Regions from separate parts of the Pseudovibrio sp. Ad46 genome, predicted to be linked through region 1. Evidence: predicted binding sites of a transcription regulator. Region 1 holds the regulator's gene; each other region holds the start of a gene.
The links. Region 1 encodes PhoB, which activates phosphate uptake and scavenging genes when phosphate is short. Its sites were predicted from a motif close to TGTCATNNANCTGTCAT; they were not measured.
Positions count from the first base shown of each region.

Region 2: PsAD46_RS27805 (DUF465 domain-containing protein) is a predicted target of PhoB. The motif match lies at 3,809-3,825, and genes of this name have one in related genera.
Region 3: PsAD46_RS23235 (UDP-2,3-diacylglucosamine diphosphatase) is a predicted target of PhoB. The motif match lies at 2,858-2,874, and genes of this name have one in related genera.

Region 1 covers NZ_LMCG01000040.1:363,052-369,474, reverse strand. Annotated here, with positions in the region: gene PsAD46_RS08660 (aspartate aminotransferase family protein) at 1-651, opposite strand, end outside; gene PsAD46_RS08655 (GcrA family cell cycle regulator) at 1,455-2,015, shown strand; gene PsAD46_RS08650 (GNAT family N-acetyltransferase) at 2,115-2,579, opposite strand; gene phoB (phosphate regulon transcriptional regulator PhoB) at 2,657-3,352, opposite strand; gene phoU (phosphate signaling complex protein PhoU) at 3,426-4,130, opposite strand; gene pstB (phosphate ABC transporter ATP-binding protein PstB) at 4,164-4,967, opposite strand; gene pstA (phosphate ABC transporter permease PstA) at 5,020-6,423, opposite strand, start outside.
Region 2 covers NZ_LMCG01000082.1:18,110-24,532, reverse strand. Annotated here, with positions in the region: gene PsAD46_RS25890 (MATE family efflux transporter) at 1-1,367, shown strand, start outside; gene PsAD46_RS25885 (5-(carboxyamino)imidazole ribonucleotide synthase) at 1,439-2,527, opposite strand; gene purE (5-(carboxyamino)imidazole ribonucleotide mutase) at 2,615-3,118, opposite strand; gene PsAD46_RS25875 (DUF465 domain-containing protein) at 3,242-3,454, opposite strand; gene PsAD46_RS27805 (DUF465 domain-containing protein) at 3,853-4,023, shown strand; gene PsAD46_RS25870 (acyl-CoA synthetase) at 4,086-5,732, opposite strand; gene PsAD46_RS25865 (hypothetical protein) at 6,201-6,423, shown strand, end outside.
Region 3 covers NZ_LMCG01000079.1:224,164-230,586, forward strand. Annotated here, with positions in the region: gene PsAD46_RS23225 (threonine/serine dehydratase) at 1-834, opposite strand, end outside; gene PsAD46_RS23230 (glycosyltransferase family 1 protein) at 926-2,005, opposite strand; gene PsAD46_RS23235 (UDP-2,3-diacylglucosamine diphosphatase) at 2,002-2,772, opposite strand; gene PsAD46_RS23240 (SDR family oxidoreductase) at 3,075-3,854, shown strand; gene PsAD46_RS23245 (OmpP1/FadL family transporter) at 3,918-5,186, opposite strand; gene PsAD46_RS23250 (TRAP transporter substrate-binding protein) at 5,480-6,423, opposite strand, start outside.

The sequences.
Region 1 (6,423 bases):
GATCTCATCGTAGATCAGCAACAAGTCATTCTCATCACAGATCTGGCGCAGACCTTTCAGGAAGGCCGGGTCCATGGTGCGGATACCACCTTCACCCTGAACCGGCTCCAGCATGATGGCAGCAGTTTCCGGTCCAACCATCTTTTTAACCGCGTCCAGATCACCAGCGGGCACCTGATCGAACCCTTCTGGCGCAGGGCCGAAGCCTTCGAGGTACTTTTGCTGGCCACCAGCGGCGAGCGCTGCCATGGTTCTGCCGTGGAACGCATTTTCAAAGGTGATGATGCGGTTCTTTTCCGGGTTGCCCTTGGCAAAGTGATAGCGCCGTGCGGCCTTCATGGCCCCTTCGGTTGCTTCCGTCCCGGAGTTGGTGAAGAACACAACATCAGCAAAGGTGTTGTCTGTCAGCAGCTTTGCAAGCTTCTCACCCTCTGGAATTGTATAGAGATTGGTGACGTGCCACAGCTTTTCAGCCTGAGACTTCAGCGCCTCAACGAGCTTTGGGTGTGCATGACCCAAGCCGGAGACGGCAATACCCGAGGCACAATCCATGTATCGTCGACCATCAGCCGCAATCAGCCAGACACCTTCCCCACGCTCGAACGCGAGGTCTGAGCGTGCATAAGTCTGCATTAGCGACGAAGTCGTCATTTCTTACTCCTCATGGATTGAGCTTTCTCGATATGCTCAAAAGTCCTGGTTGCTACAAAAACAAAAAAACGCCGTGTGGCGTTTTGAAACTAAGAGAAGCGACATATAAACCGGGTTCCCTCAGGGCAGTCAATAACACGTATTGCCAGCAATACCTTACTCCCGTTCAGGAATTGGCTGCCAGCCTTGTGTCTCTCCCTCTGGTGCAGCTTAAACAGGCTACTACCGGAAGAAGCATGCATTGTGGCATTTTTAGAGGATAGAGTAGAGATTAAATCCCATGCTCTATGACCAGTTTTTTTCCACGGTTCTTAAGGTTTATTCAATACACCTCTAGCGTGTACTACGGCATATGAGAGAGGAGTGCGCTTAGTTCTTGTGTTATGCAATTTGTAGTTTACTAGTGTTTTTTACTAGTTGTTTTTCAGTGGTAAATATATGTATTAAATATCAACGGGGTAACGCTATCAGCTCTTACTTTGTGTTGGAAAGAATGCGGTGGAACTTGGTTTAACAAACAGCTCCTATTCTTTAGATTGATAATCTTCTCCCACCACAAGAAGGCTGTTATAGGTAAGTAGTAGTACGGCAATTCTGGGGAAAACCAGAGTCTTCCCCACCTCAATTCTTTGAGGTTATTGCTCGCATCAACGCCCATATAGTACTGTGTGACAAGAGTTATACACCATCTCGTAGTTACTGAACGCTGCAAGCACACACGCTCAGGTAAGCGGCACTTTCGGATGCGTCCGAACTGAGCGAATGCTGTTTTGCGCGCCACTGAAGGAAGACGGGGCCCTTTAATGAGCTGGACAGCAGAACGTGTAGAGTTACTAACCAAACTTTGGGCAGACGGGTTAAGCGCCAGTCAAATCGCGGGGGAACTTGGCAATGTGACCCGTAATGCGGTGATTGGTAAGGTTCATCGCCTTGGTCTTTCAGGTCGCGCCAAATCGGGAGGTGGTGCAACCAAAACGAGAAAGGCACCTGCCCCAGCGGCAAGGGTCGTCACCTCAACCAAACCAACAGTGGCTGAAGCGATTGCAGCTGTTGCGCCTTCTCCAAGTCCTCGACAAATTCAACCAACGATAGCCGGTGCCAACGCCCTTAAAGTTGAACCGATTGAAGCTATACAACCAGAAATTTCTCCAGTCCCAACCTCCGATCTCTTTATTCCGGTTTCAGAGCGCGCCTCCATCCTGACTTTGAATGAGCGCACCTGTAAGTGGCCGATTGGTGATCCGAGTTCTGACGACTTCTATTTCTGTGGGCGCCAGTCAGATGCAGGCACACCTTATTGTGCGCATCACCGCAGCATTGCCTATCAGCCCGTCAGCGACCGCCGCAACCGCCGCGCAAGCTAATCTGAGCTGAAAAAGCAACGTATTGAGCCGGGTCTAAAGCCCGGCTTTTTGCTGTTTGGCTGCCGTTCTGATCTGGCGCTTGTCGCTCTGGCCTGAGAACTAGTGTGTTTTAAAGGTTTGGCGGGTGACGGCACCCCAATATGGGTCCGTATAGTTTTCTTCCAAAAACTGACCTGAGGTGTAGGTGTTGATAACGGAACGCCAAAAGGCAATGGCCTGATCAGCGCCTTCAATCTGCTTGATCTGCCAGTGACCGGGCATTTGATCAAACAACGCAGCGGCAAAACGCTGTCCCAGTTTATGTCTGCGGAACACTGGCACCACGTAAAACTCGCAGACTTCAAAGTCGTGATGATCTTGCCGCTTGATTGCAGCTAACCCGGCGGGGATATCATCATTTAAAGCCAGATAGCCGGTGATGTTGCCTTCAAGGAGCGTGTCTTTGGCAAACACTCCATCCGCATTTGGATGTTTGTGTGTGAGAGGTGAGAACTCTGCCTCATAGGCCTGACAGAGATTGTCGTAGATATGAGCGGTCGCTCGATCAACCGTCTTGATTATCATTTGTTATCCGCATTGTTTTTGGTCTGCACCTCTGGAAGGGAGATGCAGTTTCACAATGCGCATATAGCAGAGATCAATTACCCAACAGCGAACTGGTCGTTGAAAGCGTATCCGGCACCGCGAACGGTGCGGATCGGGTCTTTCATGCGTCCTTTGTTGATGGCTTTGCGCAGGCGGCCTACGTGGACGTCCACGGTGCGCTCATCTACGTAAACATCATGGCCCCAGACACCGTCCAACAGCTGTTCACGGGAGTAAACGCGGCCCGGTGCGCTCATGAGGAACTCCAGCAGGCGGTATTCTGTGGGGCCGAGGTGTATTTCGCGGCCTGTTCTGCGCACGCGGTGGGTTTCGCGGTCGAGCTCGATGTCGCCAGACTTAAGCATTGTGGAAACAACTTCTGGCAATGCACGGCGGAAGATCGCACGAACACGGGCCATAAGTTCCGGAACGGAGAACGGTTTGACGACGTAATCGTCGGCCCCGGTTGCCAGACCGCGGATGCGCTCGGATTCTTCGCCGCGCGCTGTGAGCATGATAATCGGCATGCGCTCGGTTTCTGAGCGTGCCCGCAAACGACGGCAGAGCTCGATGCCAGAGAGGCCCGGAAGCATCCAGTCCAGCAGCAGGAGGTCCGGCTGGCTTTCCTGCAGCAGGACTTCCGCCTCATCTCCTCTTGCGCACACGTCAACAGTGTAGCCCTCTGCTTCAAGGTTATAGCGCAGCAGCAGGCTTAACGGTTCTTCGTCTTCTACAATCAGTATCTTAGGCATATTAAAGTGCTCTCTTTGCACCTTCTCTTATAAAGCAATTGCGTGTGTTCTGCTCGTTATAAGTGAATTCGGTCTACACGGTTGTACTCTGCGCCAGTTCGTCCGTCTTTGGACGATCTGTTGGAAGGTGGCTTCCGGAGATCATGTAGTAGATGTTTTCTGCGATATTGGTTGCATGATCACCGATGCGCTCAATATTCTTTGCGCAGAACAACAGGTGTGCGCACATGGTGATGGAGCGCGGGTCTTCCATCATGTAGGTGAGCAGCTGACGGAACAGGCTGGTGTAAAGCGCATCCACTTCGTCATCGCGAACATGTACGCGCTGGACAACTTCAAGGTCACCAGAGGTGTAGGCGTCCAGAACGGCTTTGAGCTGTTCAAGTGCCAGATCAGACATGTGCTCAACACCCACAGCGAGCTGCTTGTTGTTGAACTCAGATTCAATCGCCAGTGTTCGCTTGCCGATGTTCTTGGCCATGTCGCCAACGCGCTCCAGGTCGTTGGAGATGCGCATGGCGGCGATGATGTCGCGCAAATCGCTTGCCATTGGCTGGCGGCGTGCGATCACGGAGATGCACAGCTCTTCCAGCTCGGCCTGCATGTTGTCCAGTCGCTGATCGGCGGCGATGGTGCGGGTTGCCAGTTCGCGGTCCTGTCTCAGCAGTGCGGTGACAGCGTCGTGAACAAGGGTTTCTGCCAGTCCGCCCATTTCAACGACACGTCCAGCCAGTTCTTTCAGCTCTTCATTGAAGGAAGAGACAATATGATCTTTCATCGGATATCTCCTTAGAGTATCGCTCTTTTATTTTTAACCAAAACGGCCTGTGATGTAATCCTGCGTGCGCTGGTCTTTTGGGTTGGTGAAGATGTCGTTGGTCAGCCCCTCTTCCACCAGATTACCCAGATGGAAGAACGCGGTGCGCTGGGATACACGTGCGGCCTGCTGCATGGAATGGGTTACGATGACGATGGTGTAGTTCTGGCGCAGTTCGTCCATCAGCTCTTCCACTTTCGCGGTGGCAATCGGGTCGAGCGCAGAACATGGCTCATCCATCAGGATCACTTCCGGAGACACAGCGATTGCGCGCGCGATGCACAAGCGCTGCTGCTGACCACCGGAAAGGCCTGTGCCTGGCTCGTCCAGACGGTCTTTCACTTCTTCAAACAAACCTGCACGCTGCAGGGAACTTGCGACGATATCTTCCAGATCTGACTTGCCTTGTGCCAGACCGTGGATGCGTGGGCCGTAGGCCACGTTCTCGAAGATTGATTTCGGGAACGGGTTGGGCTTCTGGAACACCATGCCAACACGGGCCCGCAGTTCCACCACATCAATGCGCGGGTCGTAGACATCGTCATTGTCCAGGAGAATGTCTCCTTGCACGCGACAGATATCGATGGTGTCGTTCATGCGGTTCAGGCAGCGCAGGAAGGTGGACTTGCCGCAACCGGACGGGCCGATCAGCGCGGTCACCTGATTTTTGCGGACATCCAGATCAACACCATGAAGGGCCTGCTTGTCGCCGTAAAACACTTTTACATCGCGGCCACGCATCTTGAGTGTTTCGCCTTCAGCTGAAACGGCTGGAGGGGCGCTCATTGTTGTATCCATTGCACTCTCGGTGTCTGTGGTCATTTCCAATGCCATGATCTTGCCTTTCAAATCACCAGCGGCGCTCAAAACGTTTACGAAGGACGATTGCGATTGCATTCATCGAGATCAGGAAGCCGAGCAGCACCATGATCGCGGCAGAGGTTTTCTGCTGGAAGGCAGGCTCCGGGAAGTCTGCCCACATGAAGATCTGCACGGGCAGCACAGTAGAGGGATCAACCGGACTTGCCGGGATGTCTACAATGAAGGCCACCATACCGATCATGAGAAGTGGTGCGGTCTCACCCAGGGCCTGCGCCATGCCGATGATGGTTCCGGTCAGGATGCCCGGCATTGCCAGTGGCAGCACATGATGGAACACAGCCTGCAAGCGGGACGCCCCGACGCCGAGTGCGGCTTCGCGGATGCTTGGTGGCACGGCCTGAAGCGCTGCACGGGAGGCGATGATGATGGTTGGCAGGGTCATGAGCGCCAGCACCATACCGCCGACGACCGGCGCCGATCTCGGCAGACCGAAGACGTTGAGGAACACCGCCAGACCAAGCAAACCAAACACAATGGACGGCACGGCAGCCAAGTTGTTGATGTTCACCTCAATCAGATGTGTCCAGCGGTTCTTTGGTGCGAACTCTTCCAGATAGATTGCAGCGGACACACCAATTGGGAACGAGAGGGACAGTGTGACGAGCATGGTCCAGAAGGAACCAACGGCTGCGCCCCAAATGCCTGCCATCTCCGGTTCACGGCTTGCGCCGGACTTGAAGAAGATAGAGTTCCACTCGTTTGCAACTGTGCCTTTGGAGACCAGATAGTCGGTGTAGGCGATCTCTTTATCTGAGAATTTGCGGAAAGATTCTGGCGTTTCCAGCTCTTCAATGCCCCACTGGCCAGCAGGCACGGCAGCATCCGTAGACAGCGGAATAAAGGCTGTTCCGGTGACGCTGGTCGGTGTTACCTTTTCTGCTTTAATGGTTCCGCCGTTCACCTCTACGAAGAAGCTTGGCATGTTGGCGTTGAGTGTGCCGCCCGTGCCAATGTTGGCAAGATGGCCATGCAGAGTAACCAGCTCAGCTTTTTGTTTCTCCAGAGCGCTCATGATCTTGACCAGAGCAGCTTTGTTACCTTCGACCTCAGAGGTCAGGCGCTGTGCAACAAGAGGATCTTTCTCATTGGCCAAGCGGGTCTCCAAGCCTGCGATCTTGGTTTTCACGCTGATTTCTGATCGGCCACGCGCTTCGATCTTGCCTGTCAGCAGTTCGATTTCACGATCATAATAGGTCTTCAACGCCGCAAGGATCTGCTCAAACTCAGGCTTCTGCGCACTGATGGTCACCTGACCGTCCGTGCCGGAAACTGTTGCTGCGCTTGAGGTGGCGATCTCGGTTTTCTTTGTGATCAGGCCCTTGACATAAAGATCGGCAAAATCAGAGAGCGGGATCGCAACCGGGCCAGTCTC
Region 2 (6,423 bases), on a different contig from region 1:
CCACATCCATGTCTGCATGGTGGGGGGAGTCCAATGCAACGCTTATTTTGGGATTGCCTTTGATCGGTGCGCAGCTTGCGCAGATGGCAATTAATGCCACCGATGCATTGATGATCGGTTGGCTTGGCGCAACAGAGCTGGCAGCATCCGTGCTGGCTTTGCAGTTGTTCTTTCTGACATGGCTGGCAGGACTTGGGTTCTTGCAAGCCGTTATGCCATTGGCATCCAGAGCCGAAGGTAAAGGCGACGTGCGTAATGTGCGACGTGCTTCGCGCATGGGCCTTTGGATTTCGCTCATTTATACGACTTTTGCGATGGTCGTGCTGTGGAACGGTGAGAGCCTCTTGCTGGCTCTTGGGCAGGACGCAGAAGTTTCTGCCATTGCTGCGGATTATCTGCGCATTGTGCAGTGGTCGATGTATCCATCCCTATTTGTGGCGGCGCTGCGTAGCTTCCTTACCAGTATTGAACGTTCGCAGATTGTTTTGTGGGCGACTGTGGTGAGTGCTGTGGTCAATGCACTTCTCGATTATGTGCTGATCTTTGGTTACTACGGCTTTCCTCAACTTGGCATTCTAGGTGCCGGGATTGCGTCTGTTGTGACTGCGTTGGCATCCTGTGTAATTTTGATTGCCTATGTGTTTTGGGAAGAAAAGTCTCGTAAATATGAGGTGTTCGTTCGCTTCTGGCGCGCTGACTGGCCTGCGTTCTTCGAAATCCTGCGTCTCGGCTGGCCGATTTCCCTCATGTTGGTTGCTGAAGTGGGGCTGTTTGCAGCTGCCGCTTTGATGATGGGGTGGATCGGGACACTTGAGCTTGCTGCTCACGGTATTGCGGTTCAGCTCTCTGGTATTGCGTTCATGATTCCGCTTGGCTTTGCAAACGCTGCTGTGGTGCGTGTTGGTATCGCATCTGGCCGTAGTGATGCTGATGCTATTACGCGAGCCGGTTGGGTCGCACTGATCTGGTCCATTGTGATTGGCCTGCTTGGTGCGGTGTTGTTTGTTGCGATCCCTGACACGCTGATTTCCTTCTATCTGGACACCAGCAATCCGGACGCAGCCGATGTAATCCGCCTTGGCGTACCGCTGGTCTTTATTGCAGCGGTGTATATGGTTGTTGATGGTATTCAGGTGGTTGCTGGCGGTGTTCTGCGCGGTCTTTCCGATACGCGAATACCAATGGTGATTGCGGTGATTGGTTACTGGATTATTGGGGTGCCGCTTTCCTACGTGATGGCGTTCACCTTTAATTGGGGCCCAGAAGGGATCTGGGTTGGTTTGGCCAGTGGTCTCTTTATCACCGGCATCCTGTTGCTGATCCGGTTCCAGAAACGTGATCAACTTGGTCTGGTTAGGCTAGGATAGTCTGGTTCAATTAAATGAAAGCCCCGAAGATGATTAGATCTTTGGGGCTTTTTCTTTGTAGGATAACGCGATCAGGATTTTGGGGAGAGGCGGTTGATGTGGCCCATCTTGCGGCCTTCCCGTGTCTCTGCTTTACCGTAGAGCGTCAGACGAGCGTTTGGCTCCAGAAGTGCTGATTCCCATGAGTTGACATCATCACCAATCAGGTTTTCCATGATGACATTGTGTGCTCGGGTTGGCCTGCCAAGTGGCCAGCCTGCAACAGCGCGAACATGCTGTTCAAATTGAGAAACCGGACAAGCGTCTTCTGTCCAGTGACCTGAATTGTGAACGCGTGGCGCTATTTCATTGACCTTCAGCTCTGTAGCCTCGCCGTCTCTGACGACAAACAGTTCTACACCCATCACTCCGATATAATCGAGCGCAACAGCGATGCGGGTTGCCATATCGATGGCTTCCTGAGCGGTTTCTGCCGGGATGTCTGCAGGTACGCTAGAGGTCTTCAGAATGTGGTTCTTGTGGTAGTTGTCCGCCGGATCATAGCATTTGACCGTCCCATCCACGCCACGAGCGACGATGATGGAAATCTCTTTTTCAAACGGGACGATGCCTTCAAGGATAGATGGCTGATTGCCAAGCTTGCTCATGGCGCCTTCGATATCCTCAGGTGTACGGATCATGATCTGGCCTTTGCCATCATATCCAAAACGGCGCGTTTTCAGTACACCCTGACCGCCCAACTCCATGAGCGCAGCTTCCAGCTCTGCCTGCGTGTCGACTTTTATGAAGGGAGCGACCTTTGTTGCCGCTTTTTCTGAAAGGAATGTCTTTTCTGCCAGGCGATCTTGGGAAACTTTCAGTGCACGTGGACCGGGGCGAACTGGAACAAACTGCTCCAGAATGCGGGCTGTCTCGCCGGGGACATTTTCGAACTCATAAGTGACGACTGAAACGCTTTTCGCAAACTGGGTGAGTGCTTGTTCGTCTTCGTAGGCCGCAACGGTCTTCTTTTCTGAGACCTCAAAAGCAGGGCTGTTTTCATCCGGGCAATAAATATGGCACTTCAGGCCCATCCTGCTGGCAGCTTGCGCGATCATGCGGCCAAGCTGGCCTCCACCCAAAATACCAATCGTGTCGCCAGGACGTAGTGTGGAACCCATTTCGAAAACTTTCCAGATGTTAGGGGCCAGATGTTAGGGGCGGCTTGAAACAAATGAGGCGCCTGCAAGTGGGCGCCTCTGAAACTCTTACTCTTCCGGGTTGACTGGCTTCTCTGCCACAGCCTGACTTTGCTTTTCGCGCCAGTCATCCAAGTTGGCAGCGATCTCCGGATTGTTGAGTGCCAAAACAGCGGCAGCCATTAATGCTGCGTTGACGGCACCTGCACGACCAATAGCAAGAGTGCCGACTGGAATGCCTGCTGGCATTTGAACGATGGAAAGGAGGCTGTCCTGTCCCTTCAGGGCGCGCGACTCAATTGGAACACCAAACACTGGCAGCGGTGTCATGGATGCAGCCATACCCGGAAGGTGGGCTGCTCCGCCAGCGCCAGCGATAACAACCTTGAAGCCGTTCTCTTTTGCTGTTTTGGAAAACTCTACCAGACGGTCCGGGGTGCGGTGGGCTGAGACGATGCGAGCATCATAGGAAACTCCCAGTGCTTCTAGCGTATCTGCAGCATTTTTCATGGTTGGCCAATCGGATTGGCTTCCCATGATGATAGCGACTTCTGGCTGGTCTGTGCGGTTCATAAAACGGGCACCCTCTGAGCGTCTGGGAAGAAAGCGCGGATTATAGAAATAACACGGCGTGTTTCAAGCCAATTACAACAAGAAATGCCAATAGTATACGAAGGTTAGAGCTCTGCCTCTAATTTAGGCAATAATGTCAGGCAAGAGCTGTGTTTCCAGCACCTGAATCTGATCTCTTAGCATCAGTTTTTTCTTCTTTAAGCGTTGCAGCTGGAGAACATCTGCCCGTCCCGTTTCAATGAGCGCTTCGATGGAATGATCAAGATCCCGATGCTCCTGTCGCAACTCAGCGAGCTCGGAACGCTTGCTATCCTGATCGAGAGTATCTTCCGTCATCGTTTTGTCCTCACATGACACATATCGGTCTGTGTGCAACGAGACCCATCATTGATCAAATCTGGTGGGGCGCGTTGTCGCAATTCACCGCTCGGCAACAGTATACCGAATGTGCAGCGGTGATGAACAAGAGTCTCTCGATTTTTACAGGAAGTGTTGTCTCATGACGGATTTACGCAGCGTATATATAGGGTTGAATACTTAGTGAAGTTCTCTTTTGAGTGGAATATGAAACCCATTAAATTTACTGGGTCATTTATAAGTTCCCTAAGTTTTTCATGAATTAGCGATCTCGCGTTGTAGAGGCCCCAAAAAAACAGCTAATCATAGTTCGACAACTCAATAAAATGGTGCCATCATCCACCTGTAACAGAGACAATGTAGGAGGATCAAAACCTATGTCCATCCGTGAGCATTTGACTGAGCTGGAACGCCGCCATGCTACCATTGAGAGGGAGCTGGAAACAGCCAAGCACCATCCATCGATGGATGAGATCGAACTAGGCAATTTAAAAAGGCAAAAGTTGAAGCTTAAGGATGAGATCTCGCGAATACGAGTGACAGGGTAGCTTCCTTTTTCTTAACCGAATAGAGAATGCGTCGCTTTTAGCGGCGCATTTTTTGTTTTGGGTCAGCCGATCTTTTTTGCTTCCTCGCGCAGTACGAACTTCTGGATCTTGCCTGTTGAGGTTTTCGGCAGGTCTGTGAAGACAACAGTTCTTGGTGATTTGAAGCTGGCCAGATGCTGTTTGCAGTAGGTTACGATATCGTCTTCCGTCACACTGCTGTTCTCTTTCAGCTCCACAAACGCACAGGGAGTTTCCCCCCATTTGTCATCGGGACGGGCAACCACTGCTGCTGCGGAGATTTCCGGGTGTTTGTAGAGGACCTCCTCGATCTCAATGGATGAGATGTTTTCACCTCCTGAGATGATGATGTCTTTGGAGCGGTCTTTGAGCTGGACGTATCCATCTTCATGCTGAACGCCCAAGTCACCTGAGTGAAACCAACCGCCGTTGAAGGCTTCCTGTGTTGCTGAGGGGTTCTTCAGGTACCCTTTCATTACGACATTGCCTTTGAACATGACCTCGCCAATGGTTTCTCCATCAGCAGGGACTGGCTTCATGGTTTCGGGGTCGAGAACAGCGAGATCCTGCAAAGCGACGTAATTGACGCCTTGTCTGGCTTTCAATGCAGCTTGTTCTGATGTTGGAAGTTCATTCCAATGGTCGTGCCATTCGTTGACGACGGCTGGGCCATAGACTTCTGTCAGCCCATAGAGATGGGTAACATTGAAGCCTTCCTCTGCCATAGCTGCAAGAACAGCTTCAGGCGGTGGTGCTGCGGCGGTGAAAAACTCGACATCATGGGTGAGTTTGCGCTTTTGGTCCTCGGGGGTGTTGAGCAGCGTGGACATCACGATTGGAGCACCGCAGAGGTGCGTGACTTTCTCATCTGCCAAGGCATTCCAGATAGGGGCTTGTCGTACTTGACGGAGACAGACATGCGTTCCGGCAACGAGGGACAAAGCCCATGGAAAACACCAGCCATTGCAGTGGAACATTGGCAGTGTCCAGAGGTAGACCGGCTTTTTGCCCATGGCTGCGGTGATGATGTTTGCCTGTGCGAGCAGGTAGGCACCACGATGATGATAAACGACGCCTTTCGGGTTTCCTGTTGTACCCGACGTGTAGTTGAGCGTGATTGCATCCCATTCATCCGCGGGAAGTTGCCAGTCAAAATCAGCGGAACCGCTGGCAATCAGCTCCTCGTACTCCAACTCTCCAATTGCAGGCGCTGATTGAGGGAATTCTTTGTCGTCGTAAAGCACCACTTCCGGCTTCACCGCTGCCAGTTCCAATGCTTCGGCCATGACTTTCGAGAACTCACGATCAACGATTACGAGCTTGCTCTCTGCATGGTCTAGCTGGAATGCGATGATAGCGGCATCGAGGCGGGTGTTGAGTGCGTGGAGAACGGCTCCAGCCATTGGTACGCCGTAATGAACTTCAAGCATGGGTGGTGTGTTGGGCAGCATGACAGACACGCAGTCATTCTTGTCGATACCACGCTTTTCCAGGGCGCTCGCGAGTTTAATAGAGCGCTCATAGAACTCCTTATAGGACCTGCGAATCTTGCCGTGAATGATGGCTGTGTGGCTTGGAAAAACTTTTGCAGCTCTCTCCAAAAAACTGAGTGGGCTTAATGGCGTGTAATTTGCTTCAGTTTTTGGGAGGTCTTTGTCGAAATATGATGTGTTTGGACTATTGTTTTTCATGAAATTCCCCAGGCATTCAACTTCCGCTCAAGAGAACTGCGAAGATCCGTTGAGCTGGCTATCAGCTTTCCCAAGATAGTTATTGGCTCCGATGAAGAGCTTGGAATTAAGAGTGTCGCATATTTTGATATATCTGAGTATAGACGCAGGGGGTAGTTCAGGTGACTTAGATGTTAGTCTGAGGGTCTTCTTGTTATTAGACTTTCATCTATAAGTATTTTTGAGATGTTTTGTGGATTGGTGTCGATATATTCGGCGAATTTAAATGCGGTGGTTGCAACTGGTGCCTTAACTTAACGGCAAAGGTGAAATCTTGTTGCGTTTTTGGGCAAGACAAACGCTCGCGACAATTTGCAACACCTCAGAAGTCTTCCCCGTTTGCCTTTCGATTTGTAATGTAGACCTGTCTGATAAAAGAATAAATCGCGACCCGTTTGATACGGCGAGTGATGAACAAGCAGGGCTCGCATGACCGTAGTGACACCAAATCGACAGGGGAAGATCGCCTTATTCTTTGGCGTGGTTTTCTGCGCGATTACCGTGGCTCTGACGGGTTATATTTTCACCCTCGGACCACAACGATCACAGGATGCGCAGTGGTTTGTTTTGTTGGTGGCGTTCCCTGTTCTGATCCAGCTGTATCTCAATCGTGCAGTCATTTTGAATCACTTCCGGGATCATTGGTATCTTT
Region 3 (6,423 bases), on a different contig from region 1:
GGCAACCGCTTTCATCGCCTCGACATCTGTGACACGCAGACCTTTTGCCCGACGCCTGCTCAAAACTGAAAAGCCTTTGTCCCCCGGCATTTCAGTCAGCACCGCATCGCACACAGAACCACCCAGAGCAGCATTGCGAACACGTGTCCCAGCTTCAAGTGAGCGCGCATAATCATCAAAACCAGCAGGCTCTGCCGTGTAAATCTGACACTCAGGCAGGCTCGTTTCCAGCGCCAGTGCAATACCGCTGGTCAGACCACCGCCACCAGTACAGCTGATCAACACATCAGGCGTGACACCCAGAACCTCACACTGTTCCGCAATTTCAAGCCCGGTCGTACCCTGTCCCACAATCACACCGCTGTCATTGTAAGGGTGGATGAACGTCGCACCGCGCTCCTCACAAAGACCACGGGCAATCGCCTCGCGGTCCTCGCTCTCACGATCGTAAAGCACAACCTCCGCCCCCAGCGCTTTCGTCCGCTGGATCTTCAGCTGAGGCGCATCCTCAGGCATCACAATCACCGCCGGAAAACCAAGGATCTTCGCAGCAGCTGCAACGCCCTGCGCATGGTTTCCGGAAGAGCACGCAACCACACCAGCGGGCCGCTGTTCCTGCGGGATCAGGGAAAGGCGATTGAACGCACCTCGAAACTTGAAAGACCCGGTGCGCTGCAGGTTTTCCGCTTTAATAAAGACACGGCCATTCACCTGTTCATCCAACACCGGAAAGTTCAGAAGCGGTGTCAGGCTGGCATAGCCTTGCAGCCTTGTTCTTGCTTTTTCAATTTCGGAAAAAGTGAGTTCGACTGGACTGGAAACATCTAAAACCATAAGAACCTCGGCAACAGCAATATGCCGCCCTGTATAGCACGCAAATCTACGAGGGTTTCAGATATTCTGATCACAGCTCAAGGAGATCCACTCAACCATTCAGGTGATTTCCAACAGAGCCTTCGCCCGCATACAGGTCCTGCCGGAATCCTGCAGTAAATGCAGGGTCATAGGCATGTTCAGCATTGGCCAGAAACTGCTCGGCACTTGCCCGCCACGTAAATCGCAGGGCAACATCCCGGCAATGATCCCGCGAGACCTCCAGCGCTTCCAGTGCCGCCGCCTGAAGATCATTCTTCAGCACACCTGCCCCACTGTTGCCAATCACATCAATCGGCCCCATCACAGGAAAGGCCGCCACCGGTGTCCCGCAAGCAAGCGCTTCCAGCAGCACATTGCCAAACGTGTCGGTCTGGCTCGGAAACACAAACACATCCGAGTTTGCATAATACTCAATCAGCTCATCACCAACGACAGGCCCGGTAAACAACACCTCCGGATAAGCAACCTTGAGCTCCTCCAGCTGCGGGCCTCCGCCAACAACCACTTTGGTTCCCGGCAAAGAAAGCTGCAAAAACGCCTCGATATTCTTCTCAACAGCCACACGTCCCACATATAAAAATCGCGGCCCTGGCAAGTGATCCAGCAGGCTGGTCCGCATTGGTCGGAACCGCTGATGATCCACCCCGCGCGACCAGCGCAGCAGATTGTCAAACCCACGCATACGCAGGTCAGCTTCCAGAGTACTCGTCGCAACCATGCACCCCTGACCGCTGTTATGAAAACGGCGCAACCAGGAATAGCTAAAGGACAGCGGCACCGGATAGCGTGCCTGCAAATACTCAGGAAAGCGCGTGTGATAACTGGTGGTGAAGACACGCCCGTCTCGCTTTGCCACCTGCCGCGCCATAAGACCCAACGGTCCTTCGGTCGCGATATGCAGATGATCGCAGTCATACTTCTCAATAAACCCACGCACGATATGCGGCAGCGTCAGGCTCAGCCGGATCTCACCATAAGACGGCATAGGAATGCTATGGAACGATTGCGGCGTCAGGAACTCAACCCGAATACCCATAGAGCGCAGCTCGACTGAAAGTCGCTCCAGCGTCCGCACAACGCCGTTGATCTGAGGCTTCCACGCATCGGTGACAATCAGGATCGAGCTCATGCCGCCACCCGTCCGTCAGAACTCTCGCTGGTAGTCTCACTCTCGCCCCGTTTGCCATCGCCCCAATGAATAACCTCAAACGTTCCATCAAAGTTCTCAGCAACGGCAGTGCAGCTCTCCACCCAATCACCAGTGTTGATGTAATGGATACCGTTGGTCTCATGATCAGCCGCATGATGGATATGACCGCAGATCACCCCATCCACCTTCTGACGCTGTGCCTCCGAAACCAGCGTTTCCTCAAACTTGCCAATGAAGTTGACGGCGTTCTTTACCTTCAGCTTCGCCCACGCAGAAAGGCTCCAGTAGGTCAGCCCAAGCTTACGACGGCAATAATTCAACACTGTATTGAGATTGAGCGCACTCACATAAGCCCAGTCACCAAAGAAGGCCAGCCACTTTGCATGGCGCACCACCACATCAAACTGGTCACCGTGAATGACAAGATACCTCTTGCCATTGGCCCCTTCATGAATGACCTGATCAACAACCTCGACCCCCCCAAAGTGAATGCCGAAGAAGTCCCGCAGGAACTCATCATGATTGCCGGGGATGTAAACGATCCGTGCCCCTTTGCGACCTTTGCGCAAGAGCTTCTGCACCACATCATTATGCAGCTGAGGCCAATACCAGGACCGTTTCAGCCGCCAGCCATCAATAATGTCGCCGACAAGATAAACCGTGTCAGCGTCGTTTTGCTTCAAAAAGTCCAGTAAGAGATCAGCCTGACATCCGCGTGTGCCCAGATGCACATCAGACAAAAACAAGCTTCTGTATTTTTTACTAGTAGAATCCCCGGTCACCACAAAGCCTCCGGAATAAGAAAACCTTCTTTCCTTTAAATTGATTCACAAGAAACAAATATGACAGGATGTATATACTCAAACCTGTCAGCTTCTTGCTTGAACCTCAAGTAACATTACTCCCCGTTTATTAGGGGAGAGAAAATCAAGTGCCTGCAATTCAAGTGAATATTCTATTTGCTTGCTAAGCTTGATCCTGACTGGCTCAAACCTTTCTGAGAATGTAGGCTGCCCTTCACAATTCACCGATTCATTAGGATGTTGAAATGCACTTGGGTATTGAGGGGCGCAAAGCCATTGTCTGCGCATCCAGCCGCGGGCTGGGTTTGGGAACAGCAAAAGCACTGGCAGAGGCTGGGTGTGATCTCGTAATCAACGGACGCAACGAGCAACGACTAGACCAAATCGCGAGCGAACTGGCAGCACAACACAATATCTCAGTCATTCCCGTGGCAGCAGATATCTCCTCACCAGAAGGCCAGCAAGCCGTTCTCAAAGCGTGCCCAAACCCGGACATCCTCGTCAACAACAACGGCGGCCCGCCACGCAAAGACTTCAAAGAGCTGGATCGTCAGGCAATTCAGGACGGTGTCATCCAGAACATGATCACCCCGATCGAACTGATCAAAGCAGTCATTGATGGCATGGCAGAGCGCCGTTTTGGCCGCATCGTCAACATAACCTCCATGTCTGTGAAGATGCCAATCGAGGGGCTGGACCTGTCCAGTGGTGCCCGTGCAGGTCTTACCGCATTCCTGGCAGGCGTCTGCCGCCAATACGCCCAGCACAATGTCACCATCAACAATGTGCTGCCCGGCAAGTTCGACACCGACCGCCTGAAAGGTGGTTTCGAGCGTCAGGCAGAGCAGACCGGCATCTCCATCGAAGAAGCCAAACGCCTGTCTTCAGAAGAGATCCCTGCAAGGCGTCTCGGCAATCCGGAAGAGTTCGGCAAAGCCTGCGCCTTCATGTGCTCAGCCCATGCTGGATACATCACAGGCCAGAATCTCCTGCTCGACGGCGGCCTCTACCCAAGCGCTTTCTAAAAACGAAAAGCCTCCCCGCAGTCACCCTGCAGGGAGGCAAACCAATTTAGCTTTTGCGGCGTCTTAGAACTTCAAACGTGCACCAAAGCTGATGATGTCAACATTGGTGTCATTGACCGGCCCTTGAATGGTAATGCCCTCATAGAACGGGTGGTCCGGGTTGATGTTGATGTTTGAGCTTTCTGGAAAGATATGCGAGTAGCCAAAATCAACTTCCAGCCAGTCCTCGTAGAAGTAACTCACCCCGGCACTCAGCCAGAACCGGTTTGAATCAGGCAGTCGTGGTGTCCGGTTCGCTTCGTCGATTGGAGACCACTCATAAGCCAGCCCAAACCGACCAGTGATGTTCTGAGTGAAATCATACTCCGTACCAAGCGAGATGAAGTAGCCGTCGTTGTATTGGAACGGTAACTCGGAAACCACCTGATCCTGCAGATTGAACACCGGGAAAGTGCTAAACCGTGACCAATGCGTCCATTCAAACGTGCCCATCCCGCGCCAGCGCTCATTCAATACCTGCTGGAAGGAAACTGTCACAGTCTCTGGCATAATGATGTTGGAACGAATTGGAGTTGGCGTGCCACCACCGACCACAAGCCGCCCCTTAAGGTTGTGCTCAATGGGCGAGCGATACCCAATACCAAGCTGAGTGCCTTCCCACGGCTTAAAAAGAGCTCCAAGGGTTGCCCCAAATCCGAGATTGTAGTCTTCGCCGCGCAGTTCCGCAGTTGGTGAATTCGCAGCAATTGGCGGAACACCCGTCGCAGACTTCAGCCTCACTTGCAAATATTGAAGCTGCCACCCAACCCCAACAGAGAATTTTTCGGTGACTTCATAAGCCGCCATCGGCGTAACATTGACAGAAAGCACACGGGAAGACCGCGCATAGACCTGCCCCGCCCATTCAATTTGAGGTTTGGTTTCAAAGCCATAAGGTGCATTGGAACTGACGCCAAGAGTAAGGCGGTCATTAATCTTCCAAGTGCCATATCCTGCTGGCACCCAGGCATCCACGCCAATGTCACCTGAGGAATATGGCACGCCGGTTACAGGAATGCTCAGCGCATCAATCGTCGCCGTATCCAGATCAATCGTTGCACGTGGGAACACAAATGTCTGCGAAGTTTCCACCTGCACCCCATCATGACCAGTCATGGTCGCCGGGTTCCAGTACATGCTGGAGAGGCTTTTAGAGACAGTTGCATTTCCCGCAAAGGAGAGCCCCTGATACCACGCAGATTGCTCACGAACAGCAAAAGCACCGGCAAATGCATCAGACGCAATCAGCAAGGAAGAAAGGCTAGCGATCGTAATGGGTAAATATCTGGACATGCACGGTACTTTCTGTTCTCAAGAAAACATTCAAGCAGTGCCATGATCAACCTACGAGTTACTTATTGATTCGGCTCTCTTCCTCATGATTGAAAATATTAAAGAGTAATTGCACTGGCATATTTAAAGGTATGAGGCGTCGACTTCATAAAACAACAATGCCCAGCTCACTTACAATCACTTGGGTATTCGCATTTCAGGCAGGTACACTAAAACATTTTCTGTGACAAAACGTCCGCATAACAAAAGGCCCTCCAAATGGAGGGCCCTTCAAACGCGATTTGATCTGCCAGTTAACTTCTTGCAGAGATGTTTTTGCCCAGTGAAAGAGCGCTCCACCCCGCCAGAAGCTCCTGCGCTTCTATGTAACTCTCATAAATCTTACGAGCTGTTTTGTCTTTCTGGGTATAGATATCCAGCACCTCAACACTGGTTTTCTTCAATGCTGCAAGAACCTCTTCCGGGAATTCGCGAATCTCTACCCCATGCTCTTCCTGCAGCACCTTAAGGCTCGCTGCATTCTGCGCATTGGCCTCAGAAAGCGCCAAGTCAGCTTCCACACGGCAAGCCTCTTCAACCACCGCCTGAAGCTCAGCTGGCAAACCTTCCAAAGCAACCGCATTCACAATTGCCTCACCGGTGCCGTTTGGCTTATTAAAGCCCGGACCGTAGTAGTATTTGACCAGTTTATGGAAGCCCAGCGCACTGTCTGTCCATGGACCGAGAAACTCTACACCATCCACCACACGCGTTTGCAGACTGGTGAAAATCTCGGAAGCTGGAATGTTGACCGGAGTAACACCAAGCTTGCGCATGATTTCACCACCAAGACCTACCATGCGCAGTTTGCGCCCTTTCAGGTCATCCAGCGTCTCAACAGGCTCACGATACCAGCCCGCCATGGTTGGGCCAGCATTACCAGCCATAAACGGCTTCACACCAAATGGCGCATAAAGCTCATCCCAAAGTTCCTGTCCACCCATCTGGTCCACCCAGGCAGTGTGCTCCTGAGGCAGCAGACCGAAAGGAACAGTCGTAAAAAACACCGAACCCGGCATCTTGCCAGCCCAGTACAAAGCAACTGAATGACCCATCTGTGCAGTGCCGCTTGAAACAGCGTCAAACACCTCAAAAGCAGGAACCAGCTCACCTGCAGCAAACAGGCGCACACGCATCCGACCATTACTCATAATGTTGATGCGATCACAAATGCGTTGCGCAGACATGCCAGGGCCCG